Regions from separate parts of the Streptomyces sparsogenes subsp. cuspidosporus genome, predicted to be linked through region 3. Evidence: riboswitches for the same ligand, from Rfam matches in the RefSeq annotation. Region 3 holds a riboswitch; each other region holds the start of a gene.
The links. A riboswitch is a leader RNA that binds a small molecule or an ion and turns the genes downstream of it on or off. The one in region 3 is predicted to bind S-adenosylmethionine.
Positions count from the first base shown of each region.

Region 1: another riboswitch for S-adenosylmethionine. It lies ahead of ABFY07_RS32165 (aminotransferase class V-fold PLP-dependent enzyme); the one in region 3 lies ahead of thrC (threonine synthase).
Region 2: another riboswitch for S-adenosylmethionine. It lies ahead of ABFY07_RS02485 (putative leader peptide); the one in region 3 lies ahead of thrC (threonine synthase).

Region 1 is NZ_BAAASD010000037.1:65,284-72,730, forward strand. Features, by position in the region: gene ABFY07_RS32155 (rhomboid family intramembrane serine protease) at 1-116, shown strand, start outside; gene ABFY07_RS32160 (Lrp/AsnC ligand binding domain-containing protein) at 113-394, shown strand; gene ABFY07_RS32165 (aminotransferase class V-fold PLP-dependent enzyme) at 435-1,841, opposite strand; SAM riboswitch class IV at 2,046-2,163, opposite strand; gene trpD (anthranilate phosphoribosyltransferase) at 2,272-3,345, opposite strand; gene qcrB (cytochrome bc1 complex cytochrome b subunit) at 3,576-5,207, opposite strand; gene qcrA (cytochrome bc1 complex Rieske iron-sulfur subunit) at 5,204-6,262, opposite strand; gene qcrC (cytochrome bc1 complex diheme cytochrome c subunit) at 6,259-7,068, opposite strand; gene ctaE (aa3-type cytochrome oxidase subunit III) at 7,137-7,447, opposite strand, start outside.
Region 2 is NZ_BAAASD010000001.1:584,266-591,712, reverse strand. Features, by position in the region: gene ABFY07_RS02500 (acyl-CoA dehydrogenase family protein) at 1-1,179, opposite strand, end outside; gene ABFY07_RS02495 (hypothetical protein) at 1,387-1,587, opposite strand; partial or broken gene ABFY07_RS02490 (LLM class F420-dependent oxidoreductase) at 1,705-1,914, shown strand; partial or broken gene ABFY07_RS43050 (MFS transporter) at 1,988-2,341, opposite strand; SAM riboswitch class IV at 2,692-2,805, shown strand; gene ABFY07_RS02485 (putative leader peptide) at 2,825-2,956, shown strand; gene ABFY07_RS02480 (ABC transporter substrate-binding protein) at 3,157-4,776, shown strand; gene ABFY07_RS02475 (ABC transporter permease) at 4,781-5,740, shown strand; gene ABFY07_RS02470 (ABC transporter permease) at 5,737-6,678, shown strand; gene ABFY07_RS02465 (dipeptide ABC transporter ATP-binding protein) at 6,675-7,447, shown strand, end outside.
Region 3 is NZ_BAAASD010000035.1:46,221-53,667, forward strand. Features, by position in the region: gene otsB (trehalose-phosphatase) at 1-36, shown strand, start outside; gene ABFY07_RS31200 (alpha,alpha-trehalose-phosphate synthase (UDP-forming)) at 426-1,886, opposite strand; gene ABFY07_RS31205 (glucosyl-3-phosphoglycerate synthase) at 2,077-3,051, opposite strand; SAM riboswitch class I at 3,235-3,378, shown strand; gene thrC (threonine synthase) at 3,397-4,719, shown strand; gene ABFY07_RS31215 (MoaD/ThiS family protein) at 4,769-5,047, shown strand; gene ABFY07_RS31220 (cold-shock protein) at 5,490-5,696, shown strand; gene groL (chaperonin GroEL) at 6,015-7,447, shown strand, end outside.

The sequences.
Region 1 (7,447 bases), on a different contig from region 3:
ACCTCGCCCACCTGGTCGGGTTCAGCCTCGGGTTCCTCTACGCGTGGGTCCGCTTCGGGCGGACGACTAGAGTGAACAGGGCAGCCAGGCCCAGCGAGGGAGAAAGCCAGCCGTGATCACTTCGATCGTCCTCATCAAGACCAGCGTGGACCAGATCCCGGAGATCGCCGAGAAGATCGCCGCGCTCGACGGCGTGAGCGAGGTCTACTCGGTCACCGGGGCGCACGACCTGATCGCGATGGTGCGGGTGGCCCGGCACGACGACCTCGCGGACGTCATCCCGGGCCGGATCAGCAAGGTGCCGGGCGTGGCCTCCACCGAGACCCACATCGCCTTCCGCACCTACTCCCAGCACGACCTGGAGGCCGCCTTCGCGATCGGCCTCGACGGCTAGGCCGGGGCCCCGGGCCGGCCTCGATCCCGGAGTACAGGGGTCAGCCCCGGTCCGGGACGCAGCGCCCGTCCTCCGTGCGGTAGGTCCACTTCGCGCCGTCGCGGACCAGCTCCTTCACCGCGCCGATGAACCGCTCGACGTGCTCGTCGGGCGTGCCCGCGCCGAAGCTGACCCGGATCGCGTTCAGCGACCGCTCCCCCGGCGCGGCCTCCGGCGCCCCGCACTCGCCCTGGTCCCCGGGCTCCCCGCCCAGCAGGGTGCGCACCAGCGGATGCGCGCAGAACAGCCCGTCCCGCACCCCGATGCCGTACTCGGCGGAGAGCGCGGCCGCGAAGTGGGAGCTGTTCCAGCCCTCCACCACGAAGGAGATGACCCCCACCCTCGGGGCGTCGTCGCCGAACAGGGACAGCACCCGCACCTCGGGCACCTCCGCCAGGCCCTCGCGGACCCTCGCGATCAGCTCCCGCTCCCGCGCCACCAGGCCCTCGAACCCGGCCTCGGTCAGCGCCTTGCAGGCCGCGGCGATCGCGTACGCACCGATCACGTTCGGCGAGCCGGCCTCGTGCCGGGCCTCGGTGGTGTGCCACTCCACGTCCACCCCGCCGCCCCCCTCCCGGACGCGCACGGCGACCTTGCGGCTGGCGCCGCCGCCCGCCAGATACGGCCGGGCCTCGCGCAGCCAGTCCGCGCGCCCCGCCAGCACCCCGGCCCCGAAGGGCGCGTACAGCTTGTGCCCGGAGAACGCGACCCAGTCGATGTCCGAGGCGGCGATGTCCACCGGGTGGTGGGGGGCGAGCTGCGCCGCGTCCAGCACGATGCGGGCCCCGTGCGCGTGGGCCACCTCGGTCAGCTCCCGCACCGGCCACAGCTCGCCGGTCACATTCGACGCGCCGGTCACACACACCAGCGCCGGCCCGGCCGCCCCGCCCTCGGCCGGGCCCTCCGCCCGCCATGCGGACAGCGCTCGGTCCAGCGTCTCGACGGCCTCGCGCGGGGAGCGCGGCGCGCTCAGAAAGCCGACCTCGACACCCTCCCGCTGCTGCCACGGCAGCAGCGAGGCGTGGTGCTCGGTCTCGAACACGAACACCCGGGTGCCGTGCGGGAGGACGGCGGCGAGCAGGTTGAGCGAGTCGGTGGTGGAGCGGGTGAAGACCACCTGGTCGTCGGGGCGGCAGCCGAGGAAGGCGGCGACGTCCTTGCGGCTGTTCTCGAACAGGTCGGTGGACAGCTGCGAGAGGTAGCCGGCGCCCCGGTGGACGCTGCCGTAGTACGGGGCGTAGGCCGCGACGTCGTCCCAGACGCGCTGGAGGGCGGGGGCGCTGGCGGCGTAGTCCAGCGCGGCGTAGGTGACCTCGCCGCCGGTCACGAGCGGGACGAGGACGTCGCGGCCGAGGACGGGCAGCGGGGAGCGGGTCTCGGTGGCGGAGGCAGCGGTGATCGCGGACATGGCGAAGTCTCCCGGGAGGACGAAGAGGTGAATGCGTCACGCGTGCGCGCGGCGACCGCCGCCGGGCACGCGGAAGGATGCTCAACGCGCGGGCATTGACCGCACCGCGCCGGTTGAGGGGGGAAGAGGGGCCGTCGGCCCTAGCGCATTCGCTGCATCACGGAAGAACTCCCTCGACAACCAGGACCCCTGGGTTTCGCGAGGGGTCCGCGCTTGCCGCAGACCTCGCTGCCTGCGGCCTGGTCATCACCCGGGGCACCCCGCCACGGACGGAGGGTTGCCGGACAGCGGGCCGGGGCCGAAGTCGCTGTCGCTCGTGACCTGCGCAGGAGTATGCCACGCCGCGCCCCGCGCACGGGACCCCTGTCCGCCATACGGACGATGCGTACGCATGGCGGGCAGGGGCCGGGACCCGGGGCGCCTGAAACAACTAGGCGTTGGTGGCGAGGACCCAGCGGTCCAGGGAGGCGCGGGCCGCGCCGGAGTCGATGGACTCGGCGGCCTTCTCGATACCCGTGGCGATCCGCTCCGCGAGCGGCTTGCCGCCCGTCCCGCCCTCCAGGGCGACCAGGGCCGCCGCCGAGTTGAGCAGCACCGCGTCGCGGACCGGGCCGCGCTCCCCCGCCAGCAGCCGCCGCGCGACGTCCGCGTTGTACGAGGGGTCGGCGCCGCGCAGGGCCTCCACCGGGACCAGGTCGATGCCGACGTCCCGCGGGTCGAAGGTCTCCTGCCGCACGGTGCCGTCCTCGACCACCCACACCTGGGAGGTCGAGGTGACGGTCAGCTCGTCCAGGCCGTCGTCGCCGCGCATCACCAGCGCGCAGGAGCCGCGCTCGGCGAGCACACCGGCCATGATGGGCGCCATGCGGGCGTCCGCGACCCCGGTGGCCTGGGCGCGCACCCGGGCCGGGTTGGTGAGCGGGCCGAGGAAGTTGAAGATGGTGGCGATGCCGAGCTCGCTGCGCGCGGTCCCGACGTGGCGCAGTGCGGGGTGGAAGCGCATCGCGAAGCAGAAGGTGATGCCCGCTTCCTCGGCCACCTCGGCCACCCGCCCGGGGGTCAGGTCCAGGTTGACGCCGAGCTTGGCGAGGACGTCGGAGGAGCCGCTGGCGGAGGACGCGGCGCGGTTGCCGTGCTTGACCACCTTGGCGCCGGTGCCGGCCACCACGAGCGCCGACATGGTGGAGATGTTGACGGTCTTGGCGCGGTCCCCGCCGGTGCCCACGATGTCCACCGTCGGCCCGGGGACCTCGATCACGTTGGCGTGTTCGTACATGGTGCGCACCAGCCCGGACACCTCCGCCACGGTGGCGCCCTTGGCGCGCAGCGCCACCGCGAAGCCGGCGATCTGGGCGTCGCTGGCCTCGCCGCGCATGATGCGGTCCATGACCCAGGCGGTGTCGTCGGCGGCGAGGTCGTGGCCGAGCAGCAGGGAGTCGAGCACGTCCGGCCAGGTGCGGGCCGTCGCGCGGTTGTCGCCTCCGGCTGGGGTCACAACGTCCATGGTCCGCTCCTGGATCTCGGCTGGGCTGAGGGGGTCCGCGCGGTTCGACGGGGCGGCCCCGTGGCAAGCCTATCGGCGCGGCGGGGGGTGGCAGGTCCGTGCCCGGCTGCTGGACGGGCCGGGGCCCTGGGCCACGGCCCGCACCACGGCCCAGGGCCCCGGCCCGGACCGTGTGGTCCGGGCCGGGGCCCTGGTGTGTGGCGTAACAGCTGAGGTGTTCGCTGAGGGGATCAGTGGTGGCCGTGGCCGCTGGTGATCTCCTTGTACTCCTCGGTGGTCGGCTTGGGGATCACGTTGTCCCCGCCGTAGTAGCCCTTGGACAGCTTGGCCCGGAGCTTCTGCGAACGCTTTATCTTGCGGCGGACACCGTTCTCGTCGACCTCGGGGCCGATCTCGAGCGGCTTGGGCTGGTCATGCTGGGTGAGCTTGAACAGGTCCTCCTGCGAGAGCGGCTCGTGCACCTCGATGAACTCGCCGTGCGGCAGCCGCTTGATGATGCCGGTCTCGCGGCCGTGCAGCACCTTGTCCTTGTCACGCCGCTGCAGACCCAGGCAGATCCGCTTGGTGACGATGAAGGCCACCACCGGGCCGACGAAGAAGGCGATCCGGACGAACCAGGTGATCGAGTTGATCGACAGGTGGAAGTGGGTGGCCCACAGGTCGTTGCCACCACCGACCAGCATCACCAGGTAGACGGTCAGCCAGGCGACACCGAAGGCGGTCCGGGTCGGGGCGTTGCGCGGGCGGTCCAGGATGTGGTGCTCGCGCTTGTCGCCGGTGATCCAGGACTCGATGAACGGGTACAGACCGATCGCGAACAGCACCAGCGGGAAGAGCACGATCGGGATGAACACGCCCAGGACGAGCGTGTGACCCCACAGGTTGATCTCCCAGCCGGGCATCACACGGACCAGACCCTCGGCGAAGCCCATGTACCAGTCGGGCTGGGCGCCGGTGGACACCTGGTCGGGCCGGTAGGGGCCGATGGCCCAGATCGGGTTGATGGTGGCGATCGCGGAGAGCACCGCGATGACGCCGAAGACCAGGAAGAAGAACCCGCCCGCCTTGGCCATGTAGACCGGCAGCAGGGGCATGCCGACCACGTTCTTCTCGGTCTTGCCGGGCCCGGGGTACTGCGTGTGCTTGTGGTAGAAGACCAGGATCAGGTGCGCCACCAGCAGGCCGAGCATGATGCCCGGCAGCAGCAGGACGTGGACCGGGTAGAGCCTGGGGATCAGGTCCATGCCGGGGAACTCGCCGCCGAACACGAACATCGAGATGTAGGTGCCGACGACCGGGATCGACAGGAACACGCCCTCGATGAACCGCAGACCGGTGCCGGAGAGCAGGTCGTCGGGGAGCGAGTAGCCGGTGAAGCCGGTCAGCATGCCGAGGAAGAACAGCAGGAAGCCGAACAGCCAGTTGATCTCGCGCGGCTTGCGGAAGGCGCCGGTGAAGAAGACGCGCATCATGTGCACGAGCATCGCGGCGAGGAAGATCAGCGCGGCCCAGTGGTGGATCTGCCGGATGAGCAGACCGCCGCGCACCTCGAAGCTGATGTCGAGCGTCGAGGCGAACGCCTCGGACATCCGCACGCCCTGCATCGGGACGTACGGGCCGTGGTACGTGACCTCTTCCATGCTGGGGTGGAAGAACAGCGTCAGATACACACCCGTGAGGATGATGATGATGAAGCTGTAGAGCGCGACCTCACCCAGCATGAAGGACCAGTGGTCCGGGAAGATCTTGCGCATGTTGGCCTTGGCGAGGCTGTAGACGCCCAGCCGGCCGTCGGCCCAGTCGGCGACGCGCTCGCCCGCGGGGGCCTTGCGGTCCCGCTGCGATTCAGTTGCAGTACTCATCCGCGCTCCCAGAAAGCAGGACCGACGGGCTCCGCGAAGTCGCCCTTGGCTTCGAGGTAACCGTCCTTGTTGACCCCGATCCGCAGCTGCGGCAGGGCGTGCCCGGCCGGGCCGAAGATCACTCGGCCGCCGTCGGAGAGGTCGAACGTCGACTGGTGGCACGGGCACAGGACGTGGTGGGTCTGCTGCTCATAGAGGTTGATCGGGCAGCCGACGTGGGTGCAGATCTTGGAGAACGCGACGATGCCGTCGTGCGACCAGTCCAGCTCGCGCTTGTCCTTGATGTTCTCCGGCTGCAGCCGGACCAGCATCAGGGCCGCCTTGGCGATCTGCGTCTGGAAGTCGTGGTCCTCCTCGCTCATGCCCTCGGGCATGGCGAAGGTGAGCGAGCCGACCACGATGTCCTCGGGGCGCAGCGCCTCGTTGGTGTTCTGGTTGATCAGGCGCTTGCCCTTGCCCCACTTGGTGTGGCGGAGCTTGTCCTGCGGCAGCGGGCCGAGGTCGCGCAGCAGCACCAGGCCGGAGAGCGGCACCAGGGCCAGCGCGCCGAAGAGGGTGTTGCGGGCGAGCTTGCGCCGGCCGAAGCCGGACTCGGCCGCGCCCTGCCGGAAGTCGTCCAGCACCTTGGCCTTGACCTCGGGCGAGGCCTCGATCGGGTGGCGCTCGTCGGCGATCTCCACATCGGACATCAGGGTGCGGGCCCAGTGGACCGCGCCCGCGCCGATGGTGAACAGCGCGATGCCCAGGGTCAGGCCGAGCGCGAAGTTCAGCGCGCTGATGTGGCCGAGCGGGAAGACATAGATGATCTTGTCGACCGGCAGCGCCACAAACGAGGCGATGAAGGCGATCGTCGCCACCATCGAGGCGGTGAAGAACAGCGCGACCGTGCGCTCGGAGCGCTTGGCGGCTCGTTCGTCGATGTCCTGCTGTCGGGGCTCGTGCGGCGGCAGGCCCGGGTCGGCGAAGGGGTTGTCGGCGGGCTCTACCGCGCCGCCCTCTTCACCTCCCCGCCCCTCGGGCAGGTGGTCTTCGTGTGAATTGTCGTGGCTACTCATGACTTCTTGGCCTTTGCGGTCCGGGCGGCGACCCAGATGGTCAGGGCGATCATGGCACCCATGCCGAAGATCCAGCCGAACAGGCCCTCGCTGACCGGGCCGAGGCCGCCGATCTCCATACCGCCGGGGGTCTCGGTCTTGTCGCTGTTGACCGTGTCCAGGTACGCGATGATGGCCTTCTTCTTCTCCTCCGGCATCGTGGTGTCGGGGAAGGAGGGCATGTTCTGCGGGCCGGTCTGCATGGCCTCGTAGAGGTGCTTGGGGGACACACCCTCGAGCGACGGCGCGTACTTGCCGTTGGTCAGGGCGCCGCCCTTGCCGACGAAGTTGTGGCACTGCGCGCAGTTGGTGCGGAAGAGCTCGCCACCCTCGGCGACGTCGCCGCCCGCGGGGTCGTACTGCTCCTTCGTCGGCGTCTCCGGGCCGGGGCCGAGCGAGCCGATGAACGCGGAGAGCTGCTGGATCTGCGCGTTCGAGTAGATGTTCTTCTTCTTGGGCACCTGCGCGCCGGGCTGCTGCGCGGGCATGCGACCGGTGCTGACCTGGAAGTCCACGGCGGCGGAGCCGACGCCGACCAGGCTCGGACCGTCGGTCGTACCCTGACCGCCGGTGCCGTGGCAGCTGGCGCAGCCGACGGCGTAGAGCTTCTTGCCCTCCTCGATGGCGAGGGACTGGGCGGAGCTGTCATCGGCCTTCGCCTCGCTCGGCGAGAACGCGGCGTACAGCCCCCCAGTGACCGCCAGCGCGAAGAGTAGGACGACGAGCGCAGCCAGCGGATGGCGCCGTCGTGCGGAGAGCTTTTTCACGGATTACCCCGGTGTCAGGATCTTCTGCGTCGATGCTTTGAGGACGTGGTGCCAGTACGGCGACCGGATTACTTGATCATGTAGATCGTGGCGAAGAGGCCGATCCAGACGACATCGACGAAGTGCCAGTAGTAGGACACCACGATGGCCGCTGTCGCCTGCTGGTGGGTGAACCTCTTGGCCGCGTACGTCCTGCCCAGGACCAGCAGGAAGGCGATGAGTCCGCCCGTCACGTGCAGTCCGTGGAAACCGGTGGTCAGGTAGAACACCGAGCCGTACGGGTCGGACGAGAGCGAGAGACCCTCGTGCTTGACCAGCTCGGTGTATTCGAAGATCTGACCGCCGACGAAGATCGCGCCCATGATGAAGGTGATCACGA
Region 2 (7,447 bases), on a different contig from region 3:
CCCGACCTCGCGAAGTCTGTCGGCGACGGGCTCGCGCAGGGTGTGCGTCCGGGCGTTGCGCCAGAAGCGGTCGAATCCATGCCGCAGGAAGGCGGCACGCGCGCCGATGACGTCCAGGGCACGTGTAGTGATCTCCAGCGCGGCCCGGGAGGCCGCGGACTCGGCCACGCTCGCGAGTACGGCGATCTCCGCGCACTCGTCGTCGTCGAGGTCTTCGCCCTGTGCGAAGCCACGCGCCAGTGCCTCGACCGCCTGGTCGGCGAGAGCCGACGCGGAACGGGCGGCAACGGTCAGTTCCCCGTACACGCTCAGCACGTACGGGTCCCGCGACGGATCGCCCGGCCAGGGCTGTTGCGCGGGGGGCTGCCAGGAAGAGTTCACCACCCTGCTGTACTCGCGCACTTCGGCAAGCAGCCCCTCGGCGACGCCGAGACAGAACTGCACGGAAACCAGGCGTGCGGTCGGTGCCGCCAAGCCGGCGAAGGGGGGCAGGGCGTCCTCGTCCGAGGAGAGGGAGCCGAACACGTCGTCGGCCGCGACCGGTACGGAGTCGAACTCCACACTGCCGCCGGCCGCCAGGCGCTGGCCGAAGGTGTCGTCGTCGACGTACACGACGCCGGGGTGGGCGGGATCGACGAGGACGGCCAGGGGATCACCGCTGCCGGACCGAGTGGCACGGACGACCAGCCGATCGGCGATGCCCACTCCGGTGACACAACTCTGCCGGCCGTCCAGCACATAGCCGCGCGCGGTGGGGGTCAGTCTGGGAGTCGGTTCACAGGAAGCGAGACCGCCTCCCCACCACCACTGCCTCGCCGCGGACTCGTGCTCGACGCGGGTGGCGAGGGCGGGACCGGCGAAGAACCGGGCGCTGGAGGACAGGAAGTAGTGGCAGCCGAGGAGGTAGCCGATCGCGCCGTCGGCCGCTGAGATCGTCCGGACGACCGCGTAGGCCGTACGCCAGTCCGCGCCTCCCGCGCCTCCCGCGCCGTGTCCGGCCGGTGCCGGCAAGGTGAGCAGCCCTGCCTCGCGCAGCCGCGCAACCTCGTCGAACGGTGCTTTCCCGGCCTGCTCGCGGTCGACCGCGTCCGTGGCCAGGTCGTCCGCGATCTCCCGGGCTATGCGCAGCCAGTGGTCGTGTCCGGTTCCCGCGTCGATCGCCTCATCCACCGTCGTCATGCTCGCACCCGCCTCATGGAACGGCACGTGTCGCCAAAGCTCCCTTCCGCGTCAGGCGTGTATGTGCGGCCCACCCGCCGTACGGTGACGAGGCGCTGCTGCGTAACGGACATGTAGAGCATGCTCACTCGCCCCGGCGACCGGCGTCAACATTTCCCTACTAAATCGATAGGAAAACTGGGGAAAGTGCTCTGTCCTGGCCGATTTTCACCGCGTGTTCGGCGCGGCAAGGCGTACAGCTGTGGCGAAGGCGCCGTCGTGGTGGACCAGGGCGGGGCTCCGGGCGGGGCCGCCGCCCGATGGGACCTCGCCGATGACCAGGTAGTGCTCGCCGATCTGCTCGTTCTCGGCACCCAGCACATGGACGGCGAAGCGATCCGCGTGCTGGACCGCGTCGAGGGTCGACACGGTGGCTCCGTGACGCGCTGCTACCGCGAGGAGATACGGCCCTGCTACACATGGCCGACACGAACCTGTCACACACGGACCGGAATGCGAATTCGGCCGACGCCCGTTCTGGCTGGCATGACTATTGGCGTAGCGCTCAACGCGTCCGACGCGCAGAACCAGCTCGACGCCACCGTGCGGCTGGCCCAGGAGGCCGCAGCCGCCGGTCCGCGGTCGGCTTGGTTCGGCCAGACCTTCGGCGCGGACTCACCCCAACTCGCTGCGATCGTCGGGCGCGCGGTACCCGGACTGCATGTGGGCACCTCCGCGATCCCCGTCTTCGGCCGCGCCCGGCCGACCAGTTCCGTGGCGAACGACAGGCGTGCGGGGTTCTCCACCGTGAACACGCCGCAAGGGCGAAGGACAGCACATGCAGCAGCCAGAGCGGGGCGTGGCCGGAGAACGCCATGATGGTCAGCAGCAGGGCCCGCGCCGCGTACAGCGACTGTGTCCACAGGAGCAGGGTGCGCCGGTCGTACCGGTCCGCGACGCCCCCGCCCCACAGACCGAACAGCAGCACCGGGGCGAATTCGAGGCCGACCACCCAGCCGAGCGCGGTGCCGCTGTGCGTGAGCGTGAGGACGAACCAGTCCAGCGCGACGCCCTGCATCGCGCTGCCGATGTTGGACACCGGGCCCGCACTCCAGTGGATCCGGTAGTCCCGGACCCGCAGCGCGGCGAAGACTCCCGTCGGTGCGGTGCTGTTGACGACCATGCGGCTCTTACCGGTGGGTCGGTCGTGGTGGTACGACGTGTTCGCCAAGGCGGCGGCCGGCGAGGGCAGTGAGGATGTGCGAGACCCCTCAGCGGTGCTCAAGCGGAGAAAGGGATGAACGGAGTGGGCGGTCAGCGACAGGTCTGGTCGAACTGCTCGGCGCGGCGGCCCGCCCAGAACGGGTCGAGCAGCACGGTGCGTGCCTGACCTGCGGTCTCCATGGCCGGATGAAAACACACGGCGGGGCGATCGTCCACCAGGCGTCCCGGCAGCCGAGACTCCGCTGCCTTCGACAGGGCGTACGATTCCGGCATTGACGTACGACAGGGCCGCTCCGTACGATCACGAATGGCATTGAGTGTCAGCGTCAAGCCCTGGCTCGCTGACCGGCAACCCTCCCCCGCGGTGGGGTGCTCCAGGTGAAAGCCCGGCGGGATCAGCGACAACCCCCGCAAGCGCGTGGCCCCGTGGCCGGGGCCGGAGATGTGGAGGACCGGTATGCGGCACGGTGGTGACCTCAGTACCTCCTTCGCCGTGGCCATGGTGTTCTCCCGGCTCTCGCGCCGGCGCCACATCGACCTGAAGCGCTCGACCAGCTGCCTCTGTCAGGCCTGACGGCCCTTCCCGCCGCCGGTCGAAGTCCGGCCCCGGCCGTTTCCACACTCCTCTTGTCCTGATCCCCGTTTTCACCTGATCCCTGTCTGCACAGCGCTCCCCCGCCACCGGCGTCGCGCCGGCCGGAGCCACACACCCATGCACGGCCGTGCCTCATACGGCACCCCATGCCTGGTGACACGAGTAGGAGAACCCCTCCCGTGACAGCACTTCCGGATTTCAGATCCTCCCCGTGGGCACCGCTGGCCGCCCTTGTGACCACCAGTGTGCTGCTGACCGCCTGCGGGTCGAGCGGCGACAGCTCCGGCTCCAGCAGCGGCCGGGCGAAGTCCGGCGGCACCCTGACCTTCGCGGTGGGTTCGGACGCCGGCTGCGTGGATCCGCAGCAGGTTGGCAGCAACGACACCATCTACTCGGTGCGCCAGATCGTGGACTCCCTGACGGACCAGGACCCCAAAACCGGCAAGATCGTGCCGTGGCTGGCGAAGAGCTGGGACGTCAGCTCCGACACAACGACGTTCACCTTCCATCTGAGGTCGGGTGTCACCTTCAGCGACGGTTCGAAGCTGACCGCGCAGGTGGTCAAGGACAACTTCGACGCGGTGCCAAAGCTCGGCGCCCTGGGAACCCTGCCCAAGGGCTATCTGAGTGGCGTCAAGAGCACCACCGTGGTCGACCCGCTCACCGTCAAGGTGACCTTCAAGGAGCCCAACGCCCAGTTCCTGCAAGCCACGTCGACGCACTCGCTGGGCATCGAGTCGTCGGCGAGCGCGAAGAAGACCCCGCAGCAGAAGTGCAGTGACGGGGTGATCGGATCCGGGCCCTTCGTGCTGAAGCAGTATGTGCAGAACCAGTCGATCACCCTGGCCAAGCGCGGCGGGTACGCGTGGGGTTCCTCGCTGTGGAACAAGAAGGGCGAGGCGTACCTGGACAAGCTGGTGTTCAAGGTCGTACCGGAAGCGGGAGTGCGGGCCGGCGGTCTCCAGTCCGGCCAGGTGGACGCGATCAGCAGCGTGGGCAGAGCCAACGAGGCGGCGCTCAAGGGCGGTCAGGTCACCCTCCGGCGACGGGCCAACCCCGGCCTCGTGTTCGGTCTCGGGCTCAACAACTCGCGGCCGGTACTGAAGGACGCGAGGGTGCGTCAGGCGTTGTTGTCCGCCATCGACCGGCAGCAGATCGCCGACACCGTGTTCCCCACGGGCACCCAGGCGGCGACCAGCGTCCTCGCACACACCACGCCCGACTACACCAGCCTCGCCCCGGACCTGGCCTTCGACGTGGCCAAGGCGAAGTCCCTGCTGGACAAGGCCGGTTGGAATACCGGAAGCGACGGCATCCGCACGAAGAACGGCAAGAAGCTGAACCTGACCATCGTCTGGTTCCCCAACGCGGCCACCAATCAGCCCGCGTTGGAGCTGATCCAGCAGCAGCTCAAGGCCGTCGGTGTGACCGTGACCCTCGAGCAACGCCAGGTCACCCAGTTCGCCCCGACGCTCCAGTCGGGCGACTACGAGGCGGTTTGGGGGAACGTCACCCGTGCCGATCCGGACATCCTGCGCAGTTCGTTCTCCACCAAGCTGGCCAACTTCTACCGCCTGCCGGCGAGCGGCCTGGATGCGGCGCTGTCCGCGCAGGCTGCGACCACCGACCCGGCCAAACGCGGGCAACTGGCCGGCCAAGCACAGCAGCTGATCGTGCGGAACGCCTACTACGCGCCGGTGGTGGAGCTCCAGACCCAGCTGGGCGTCTCGAAGAAGGTGCACGACCTGAACTTCGACGCCTCCAGCCGGATCCAGCTGCACGACACGTGGATCGGCTAGCCCCGTGCGCCGTTATGTGATCAAACGGCTTGCCCAGGCGGCCGGGGTGCTGTGGGCGGCCCATACGGTCTCGTTCCTGGTGCTGGACTATCTGCCGGGCGACCCGGTCACGGCGATGGCCAGTGCGGGAATGGACTCGGGGCAGGTCGATCCGCAGCAGATCGCCGCCCTGCGGCACGAGTACGGCTTCGACAAGCCGGTGCTCGTGCAGTACGCCGAGAACCTCGGCCGGGCGGTGCGCGGGGACTTCGGCGACTCGGTCGCCACCGGCCGGCCGGTCGCCTCGACGCTGGCCGACGCGCTGCCGCAGACCCTCCAGCTGACCGGCGCGGCCCTGCTGCTCGCGGTGATCCTCGGCGGCGGTCTGGCGGTGGTGGCGACGTACACCTCTCGGCGCTGGCTGCGGCAGCTGCTGCTGTCACTGCCGCCGCTAGGGGGGTCCGTCCCGACGTTCTGGGTAGGGCTGCTGCTCGTCGAGGCGTTCTCCTTCCGGCTGCACTGGTTTCCGGCGTTCGGCAACGACGGCCTCCGGGGGCTGGCGCTGCCGGCCCTGACACTGGCGGTCCCGACCGGCGCGCAGATCGCCCAGGTGCTCGCCAAGAGCCTGCTCACCGCGCTGGACCAGGCGTATGTGGAGACCGCGCGGGCCAAGGGCGCCGGCCGGTGGCGGGTCCATCTGCGGCACGCGCTGCGCAACGCGTCCCTGCCCGCGCTGACCGTCGTGGGTCTGCTGGTAGGACAGCTGATCGCCGGTTCGGTGGTCGTCGAGACGGTGTTCTCCCGTGACGGCCTCGGCCGCGTGACTGCTGCGGCGGTCACGGCCCAGGACATCCCGGTGGTCCAAGGGGTGGTGGTGTTCGGGGCGCTCATCTTCGTGACGACGAACCTGGTCATCGACCTGGTCTATCCGCTGCTGGACCCGCGGATCGTAGTGGCCTCGGGCAGAAGGGCGGGCATCGCATGAGCCAGAATCTCGTCGACAACCCGGCCGACCCGGCCGACCCGGCCGAGGCCGGCCGAGGCCTCGCCCGGCCGGTCGACACGGGGACCGGTCCCGGGCCGGGGCATCGCGTCGGCCTACGGCGGGGCTTGCGATTCCTGCTGCGCCGCCCCGGTCTGCTGCTGTCGGTCGCCGTCCTCGTGCTGGTGGTGCTGGCCTCGTTCTGGCCGGACCTGTTCACCTCGCAGGATCCGCTGAAGGGGGTGCCGTCGCAGAACTTCCGCGGCCCGAGCGGCACCCACTGGTTCGGCACCGACGAGCTGGGACGCGATGTGTTCTCCCGCGTGGTGCACGGCGCCCAGTTGTCCCTGAAGGCCACGCTGATCGCGATGCTGGTCGCGTTCGTGGCCGGCGCTCTGCTCGGCATGGTCGCCGGGTTCGTGGGCCGCTGGGTGGACGACGTGCTGATGCGCTTCGTCGACGTACTGCTGTCCATCCCCGCGCTGTTCCTGTCCCTGGCCCTCGTCACCGCGCTCGGGTACGGGACGGTGAAGGTGGCGGTTGCGGTCGGCATCGCCAGTGTCGCCGCGTTCGCCCGAGTGGCGCGCGCCGAGGTGCTCCGGGTGCGTCAGGCGGTGTTCGTCGAGGCGTCGCGCTCGTGCGGGGCCCGCTGGTACTCGGTGCTGGGCCGACATGTGCTGCCCAATGCCGCGGGCCCGGTAATCGTCCTGGCCACCCTCGACTTCGGCTCCTCCATCCTGGCCGTATCGGCGCTGAGCTTCCTCGGCTACGGGGCGCCCCCGCCGGCCCCGGAATGGGGCACGTTGATCTCCGACGGCCGCAACTACCTCGCCAACGCCTGGTGGCTGACCGCACTGCCCGGACTGGCGATCGCCGTGACCGTGCTGGCCACCAACCGCATCGCACGGGCGCTGGACGGCGAATGGTCCCGGCAGCGATGACCGGCACCACCACGACCCCACCCGGAGCGGACGAGAACATGACGCACACACCACAACCCCTGCTGGAGATACGCGGCCTGTCGGTTTCGTACCGCACCAGGGGCGGCACGGTCCCGGCCGTCCGGGGCGTGGACCTCGATGTATGGCCAGGACAGGTGACGGCGGTGGTCGGCGAGTCCGGCTCCGGCAAGAGCACGACCGCGCACGCGATCACCCGGCTCCTGCCGGGGAACGGCGGCATCGACGCGGGCACGGTCCGCTTCGGCCGGCACGACCTGGCCATGCTGTCGGAGGCGGAGCTGCGCACCGTACGCGGGGCGCGGATCGGGCTGGTCCCCCAGGACCCGACGGTCTCGCTCAACCCGGTCAAGCGGATCGGCGAACAGGTCGCCGAAGTCCTGCGCATCCACGGTCTGGCGACCCGCCGCTCGGCCCCCGCCGAGGCGATCGCCGTCCTGGACCGGGCCGGGCTGCCCGACGCGGCCGTCCGGGCCCGGCAGTACCCGCACGAACTGTCCGGCGGAATGCGGCAACGCGCCCTGATCGCCATCGCCATCGCCGCGAAGCCCGAGCTGATCATCGCCGACGAGCCGACCAGCGCGCTCGACGTCACCGTGCAGCGGGTCATCCTCGACCATCTCCAGCGCCTCACCGAGGAGTCGGGCACGGCGGTCCTGCTGGTGACCCATGACCTCGGGGTCGCCGCCGACCGCGCGCAGCGCCTGGTGGTCATGTCGCAGGGCAAAGTCGTCGAGGCGGGCCCCACCCG
Region 3 (7,447 bases):
CTCCTGACCGCCTTGGCCGAGGCCCTCAAGGACTGACGGCGGGCCCGTCGGCCCCCATGCGAGGCCGTTTTGCCCCGACCCCGCGGGCGACGCGCCGGGCGGGAGCTGGGCGCGGCCCCGCCGGGGCGGAGCGCGGCCTCATCTACGCCGGGCGGAGTCGGACGTGGGCCCTGCCCATGCGGGGTGCTGCCCCGCCCATGCCGGGCGTGGGCCCTGCCCATGCCGGGCGCGGCGCGTCCGACCCGTGCCCGGGGGCCACGTCGTCGTCAGTTCGCGCAGCTGCGCCAGGAACCATTGCGCGGGCGGCAGCGCGGTCGCGGTAGTCCGTGTGCGTGGGGAGCCGGGCCGGGCCCGGCGCGCCGCCTGCGGGGCCGGGCCAACACGCACCCGCCCCGGGCGGGGGCGGGCGCCCCGCGCCCGGGGGGCTACGTCGCCGTCGTCAGTTCGCGCAGCTGCGCGAGGAACCACTGCGCGGGCGGCAGCGCGGTCGCGGCGGCCGCGAGGCGTTTGGTGCGCTCGGCCCGTTCGCCGTCGGGCATGGAGAGGGCCTCGTGGAGGGCCCGGGCCGTCGCTTCGATGTCGTACGGGTTGACCACGAGCGCGTCGGCGCCCAGTTCCGCGTACGCGCCCGCTTCGCGGGAGAGCACCAGCGCGCAGCCGCGCTCGGAGACCACCGGGACCTCCTTGGCGACGAGGTTCATGCCGTCCCGGATGGGGTTGACGAGGGCCACGTCGGCGAGGCGGTAGGCCGCGAGCGACCGGGCGAAGTCGTCTTTGACGTGGAGGGCGACCGGCTGCCAGCCGTCCGTGCCGTACTCGGCGTTGATCTCGCCGGCGACCCGCCGCACCTGCTCCGTGTAGTCGCGGTAGACGGCCAGGTCCTGGCGGGAGGGGTAGGCGAAGGCGACGTGGACCACGCGCTCGCGCCACTCGGGGTGGGTTTCCAGGAGCCGTCGGTAGGCCAGCAGCCCGCGGACGATGTTCTTGGAGAGCTCGGTGCGGTCCACCCGGACGATGGACTTGCGGCCGGGGCCGATCTGCGCGCGCAGGGCGGTGAGCCGCTCGTCGACGTCCGCCGCGCGCGACCGCTGCCGCAGGAAGTCCGCGTCCGCGCCGAGGCCGTGGACGCCCAGCCGGGTCTCGCGCCCTTCGAAGCGCACGGACAGCCGGGCGCCGTCCCGCACCACCTCCGCGCCGAGCACGGCCGCGGCGCAGTCGGCGAAGGCGAGGGCCCAGCGCTCGGTGAGGAACGCGGCGCGGTCGCCGCCCAGGATGCCGCGCAGCACGCTCGCCGCCACGTCGTCCGGCAGCAGCCGGTAGTAGTCCGGCGGCGCCCAGGGGGTGTGGGAGAAGTGGCCGATCCGCAGGTCGGGGCGGCGCTCGCGGAGCATGGCGGGCACCAGCGCCAGGTGGTAGTCCTGGACCAGCACGGCGGCGCCCTCGGCGGCCTCCTGCGCGAGCGCGTCGGCGAAGGCCGCGTTGTACGCCTGGTAGGCGCCCCACTGGTCGCGGAACTCCGCGCCGAACGCCGGCTCCAGCGGGGTCTGGTAGAGCAGGTGGTGGACGAACCACAGCACCGAGTTCGCGATGCCGTTGTACGCGGCGTCGAAGACCTCGGGCGCGATGTCGAGCATCCGCACCCGCTGCCCGCCGGTGTCCCCGGGGTCCAGGTGCCCGGGCCCGGCCCGCCGGGCGGCCTCGCGGTCGCCGTCGCCCAGCGCCGCGCAGACCCATACCGCGTCGGTGTCCGGGCCTATGGCGCTGAGGCCGGAGACCAGCCCGCCGCCGCCGCGCTTGGCGTCGAGCGAACCGCCCTCCCGCAGGGTGTACGAGACCGGGCCGCGGTTGGACGCGACGAGGACCTGTGCACTGTGCTCGGAGGCCATGTCGCGAGCCTAGCCACCCGGCGCCGTGCGCAAACGTGCGTGCGGTTTCTTGCCCCCGTCGGCGGTCGGCCGACGGGCCGGGTGGGAGAGGGGCAGGGGGCCGCGCGCCCCGGCAGCAGGCGGTCGGCGCGCCACGTAGTAGGCGACAGGGCCGGGCGCGCCAGGCCTCAGGTGACGGGGCCCGCGCGCGTCAGGCCGCTCGTCGCTCCACGTACTCCGGGATCTCGATCATCGGCGGCCGCTCCTCCGTGTCCACCGCGCTCGTCCGGGCCACGAAACCGCTCTCCCCCCGGTCGAACTGGGTCAGCCGCGGCCGCACCAGGTGGCCGCGGGCCAGCCGCAGCTGGGCCGTACGGTAGATCGTGGCCGCCATGCGGCCGAGCGCCTGCGCGTCCTGGTGCCGGTGCTTGCGCACGCCGATGTCGACCTGGGCGAGCGCGTCGAGCCCGACCGTGTGCAGCGAGTCGATGAGCAGGGCGAGCTCCACCCCGTACCCGACCGGGAAGGGCAGCCGCTCCAGCAGGGAGCGGCGCGCCGCGTACTCGCCGCCGAGCGGCTGTACGAATCCGGCCAGCTGGGGCCAGTGCAGATTGAGCAGCGGCCGGGCGACGAGTTCGGTCACCCGGCCGCCCTGGGCCGCGGCCGCGCCGTGGGCGAGCGGGTCCTGTCCGCCGCCGAGCGGCCGGTCGTACATGCCCTTGACGAGGTGCACGTCCGACTCGGTCAGCAGCGGGCCGACGATCCCGGAGACGAAGCGCGCGTCGAACTCCCGCAGGTCGGCGTCGATGAAGCAGATGATGTCCCCGCTGGTGGCCAGGAGCGAGCGCCACAGCACCTCGCCCTTCCCCGGCAGCGCCGGCAGCTCGGGCAGCAGCGAGTCGCGGTGGACGACCCGCGCGCCGGCGGCCGCGGCGACCTCGGCGGTGTGGTCCGTGGATCCGGAGTCCAGCACCACCAGCTCGTCGACCAGGGGCGCGGCCTCGCTCATCAGTTCGCGGCGGATGGTGGCGGCGATCTCGCCGACGGTCGCCTCCTCGTCGAGGGCGGGCAGGACGACGCTCACGGTCCTGCCCGTGGCGCGCTTCGCGGCCAGCAGGAGGTCGAGCGGACGGTCGTCGGCCGACCAGGACCGCTCCTTCAGCCAGCGCTCCACCTCTTCCAGCACGTCCATGCCTCCCTGTTGTGCTCCTGCTGTGCCCGCGAGCACGGCGGACTGTGATCCATCTCGCGCTTCGGACGACTATCTCAACCATCCACGCCTTCGGTTACAGTCTTGAACAACGCACGTGACCGCCATATGTCGGGGGTCGAGTGCGACAAACGCGCCGGGCCAGGTCCGGCGCCATACCGCTCATCCAGAGGGGCAGAGGGAACGGCCCGTTGAAGCCCCGGCAACCCTCCAGCCGGTCCTGATTCTCATCGAAGCGGGGCCCCGGCTAGGGAAGGTGCCAATTCCGGCTCGCGACGAGATGCGTCGCGAGGAAGATGAGGAGAAAGGGCCTCGCCATCCATGGCTGTGCAAGCTGTCGAAAGCTCAACCACTTCTTCCGGTCCCGCCGACTCCGCCGCTGCCGCCGGATCCTCCGTCTCGCTGGGCCCCGCCGTCGCGCTGTCCTGTCGTGAGTGCGGGGAACGCTTCCCCCTCGGTCCCATTTTCGCCTGCGCGGAGTGTTTCGGACCGCTCGAAGTCGCGTATGACCTGCCGACCGGCGACCCGGAGGGGCTGCGCCGGCGGATCGAGGCCGGCCCGAACAACATCTGGCGCTACGCCCCGCTGCTGCCCGTCCCGGCGGACGTGGCCGACAAGCCCAATCTGAACCCCGGCTTCACCAAGCTGGTCAAGGCCGACAACCTCGCCCGAGAGCTGGGCGTGACCGGCGAGCTGCACATCAAGGACGACTCCGGGAACCCGACGCACTCCTTCAAGGACCGCGTCGTCGCCCAGGCCGTCGAGGCCGCCCGCGCCTTCGGCTTCACCACCCTCTCCTGCTCCTCCACCGGCAATCTCGCGGGCGCGGTCGGCGCCGCGGCCGCCCGCGCCGGGCTGCGCTCGTGCACCTTCATCCCGCACGACCTGGAGCAGGGCAAGGTCGTCATGGCCGCGGTCTACGGCGGCGACCTGGTCGCCATCGAGGGCACGTACGACGACGTCAACCGCTTCTGCAGCGAGCTGATCGGCGACCCGGCGGGCGAGGGCTGGGGCTTCGTCAACGTCAACCTGCGCCCGTACTACGCGGAGGGGTCCAAGACCCTCGCGTACGAGATCTGCGAACAGCTCGGCTGGCGGCTGCCGGACCAGCTCGTCATCCCGATCGCGTCCGGCTCGCAGCTCACGAAGATCGACAAGGGGCTGAAGGAGCTCATCGAGCTGGGCCTGGTCGAGGACAAGCCGTACAAGATCTTCGGTGCCCAGGCCGAGGGCTGCTCCCCGGTCTCCACCGCCTTCAAGGCCGGCCACGACGTGGTGCGCCCGCAGAAGCCGAACACCATCGCCAAGTCGCTGGCCATCGGCAACCCGGCGGACGGGCCGTATGTGCTGGACATCGCGCGCCGCACGGGCGGAGCGGTGGAGGACGTGAACGACGAGCAGGTCGTCGACGCGATCAAGCTGCTGGCCCGTACGGAGGGGATCTTCGCGGAGACCGCGGGCGGGGTGACCCTGGGCGTGACGAGGAAGCTGCTCGAGAACGGGGTGCTGGACCCCACCCTCACCACCGTCGTGCTCAACACGGGCGACGGCCTCAAGACGCTCGACGCGGTCGCCCCGACGAGCGGGCCCACGGCGGTGATCCGACCCAGCCTCGACGCGTTCCGCGACGCCGGTCTGGCTTGATTTCGTCCCTCGCTTCCCGCCGCACTTCCCACGAGAAGGTGAAACCCTCATGAGCGTCAATGTCCGGATCCCGACCATCCTCCGCACCTACACCGGCGGTCAGGCGGAGGTCAGCGCCGAGGGGGCGACCCTCGCCGAGGTCCTCTCCGACCTGGACCGCAACCACCAGGGCATCGCGGCCCGGGTGCTGGACGACACCGGCAAGCTGCGCCGCTTCGTGAACGTCTACGTCAACGACGATGACGTGCGCTTCGCCGACGGCCTGGAGACCGCGACGCCGGACGGCGCCGGGATCTCGATCATCCCGGCGGTCGCGGGCGGCTGCTGATCCGGTCGTACGCCGCGTCCCACCCGGGAACCCCACCCCCGGCATAAACGGAATCGCCTCGTCCTGATAGAAACGGACGAGGCGATTCCGCGTGTTGAATCGCGATACAGTTGAAGCGATCCCCATCTGCTTCGGTCGGCTTCGGCGCCGACCGCATATGAGAACTCGTCAACTTGTGCGCTGAGTGCGCGTACGAATTGTCGGGTTGATCCCCTATGTCCGGCCCGGGTTGCCCCGAATTCACGGGAATTCGCCACTTATTACCGATCGACCCTCGCCAGAATTCTCGTCCGATTGACCTGTTGCAGAGGGCAGTGGGACAGATACATTCAGCGGCGGTCGACGCGTTCCGGCGCACACCCCCCTCGACTCGGGGGGTGAGGTCTGACCCGGGTCCGCGGAGTGCGGTCCTGCGCAAGGGCCAGCAATAGGGGAGTTAGGAATGGCTCAGGGCACCGTCAAGTGGTTCAACGCGGAGAAGGGGTACGGCTTCATCGCGGTCGACGGTGGTGCGGACGTGTTCGTCCACTACAGCGCGATCCAGATGGACGGGTACCGCACCCTCGAGGAAGGCCAGCGGGTCGAGTTCGAGATCTCGCAGGGCCAGAAGGGGCCGCAGGCGGACATGGTCCGCGTGGCTGTTGGCTGAAGCGCCGACGCGAGGCAGCTGACTGGACCGTTCAAAGGGCCCGTACCCTCCCGGGGGCACGGGCCCTTTGGCATGCGTCCGGATGATCACTTGAGGTCACCTTGCCCCAACCTGTCACCCACCCCCACGCTTGCACTCTCGGGGGTCGAGTGCTAATCATTGGCGTTAGCACTCTGAGAGTGAGAGTGACAGAAGGATCGGGTCGGTGAGGTCCGTCGGGCCGTGCGGGGCAAGGAACCGCGGGGCAGGCAGACCGTCCGTCGCGGGCGCCAGGCGCGGTCCGGAGCAATCCACCCCGTCTTGGGAGGACCACTTCACATGGCCAAGATCATCGCGTTCGACGAGGAGGCGCGGCGCGGCCTCGAGCGCGGGATGAACCAGCTCGCCGACGCCGTCAAGGTCACCCTCGGCCCCAAGGGTCGCAACGTCGTCCTCGAGAAGAAGTGGGGCGCCCCCACGATCACCAACGATGGTGTGTCCATCGCCAAGGAGATCGAGCTCGAGGACGCGTACGAGAAGATCGGCGCCGAGCTGGTCAAGGAGGTCGCGAAGAAGACGGACGACGTCGCCGGTGACGGCACGACGACCGCGACCGTCCTCGCCCAGGCGCTGGTCCGCGAGGGCCTGCGCAACGTCGCCGCCGGCGCCAACCCGATGGCCCTGAAGCGCGGCATCGAGAAGGCCGTCGAGGCCGTCTCCGCCCAGCTGCTCGAGCAGGCCAAGGACGTGGAGACCAAGGAGCAGATCGCCTCCACCGCCTCCATCTCCGCCGCCGACACCCAGATCGGCGAGCTCATCGCCGAGGCGATGGACAAGGTCGGCAAGGAAGGTGTCATCACCGTCGAGGAGTCGCAGACCTTCGGGCTCGAGCTCGAGCTCACCGAGGGCATGCGCTTCGACAAGGGCTACATCTCCCCGTACTTCGCCACCGACATGGAGCGTATGGAGGCGTCGCTCGACGACCCGTACATCCTGATCGTCAACTCGAAGATCAGCAGCGTGAAGGACCTCCTGCCGCTGCTGGAGAAGGTCATGCAGTCGGGCAAGCCGCTGCTGATCATCGCCGAGGACATCGAGGGCGAGGCCCTGGCGACCCTGGTCGTCAACAAGATCCGCGGCACCTTCAAGTCCGTCGCCGTCAAGGCCCCGGGCTTCGGTGACCGCCGCAAGGCCATGCTCGGCGACATCGCCATCCTCACCGGTGGCACCGTCATCTCCGAGGAGGTCGGCCTCAAGCTGGAGAACGCCGGCATCGACCTGCTCGGCCGCGCCCGCAAGGTCACCGTCACCAAGGACGAGACCACCATCGTGGACGGCGCCGGCGACACCGACCAGGTGCAGGGCCGCGTCAACCAGATCCGCGCCGAGATCGAGTCCTCGGACTCGGACTACGACCGCGAGAAGCTCCAGGAGCGCCTGGCCAAGCTGGCCGGCGGCGTGGCCGTCATCAAGGCCGGTGCCGCCACCGAGGTCGAGCTGAAGGAGCGCAAGCACCGCATCGAGGACGCGGTGCGCAACGCCAAGGCCGCCGTGGAGGAGGGCATCGTCGCCGGTGGTGGCGTGGCCCTGCTGCAGACCGTCTCGGTCTTCGAGAAGCTGGAGCTGGACGGCGACGAGGCCACCGGCGCCCAGGCCGTGCGCCTGGCGCTCGAGGCCCCGCTGAAGCAGATCGCGGTCAACGCCGGCCTCGAGGGCGGCGTCGTGGTGGAGAAGGTGCGCAACCTGACCCCGGGCCACGGCCTGAACGCCGC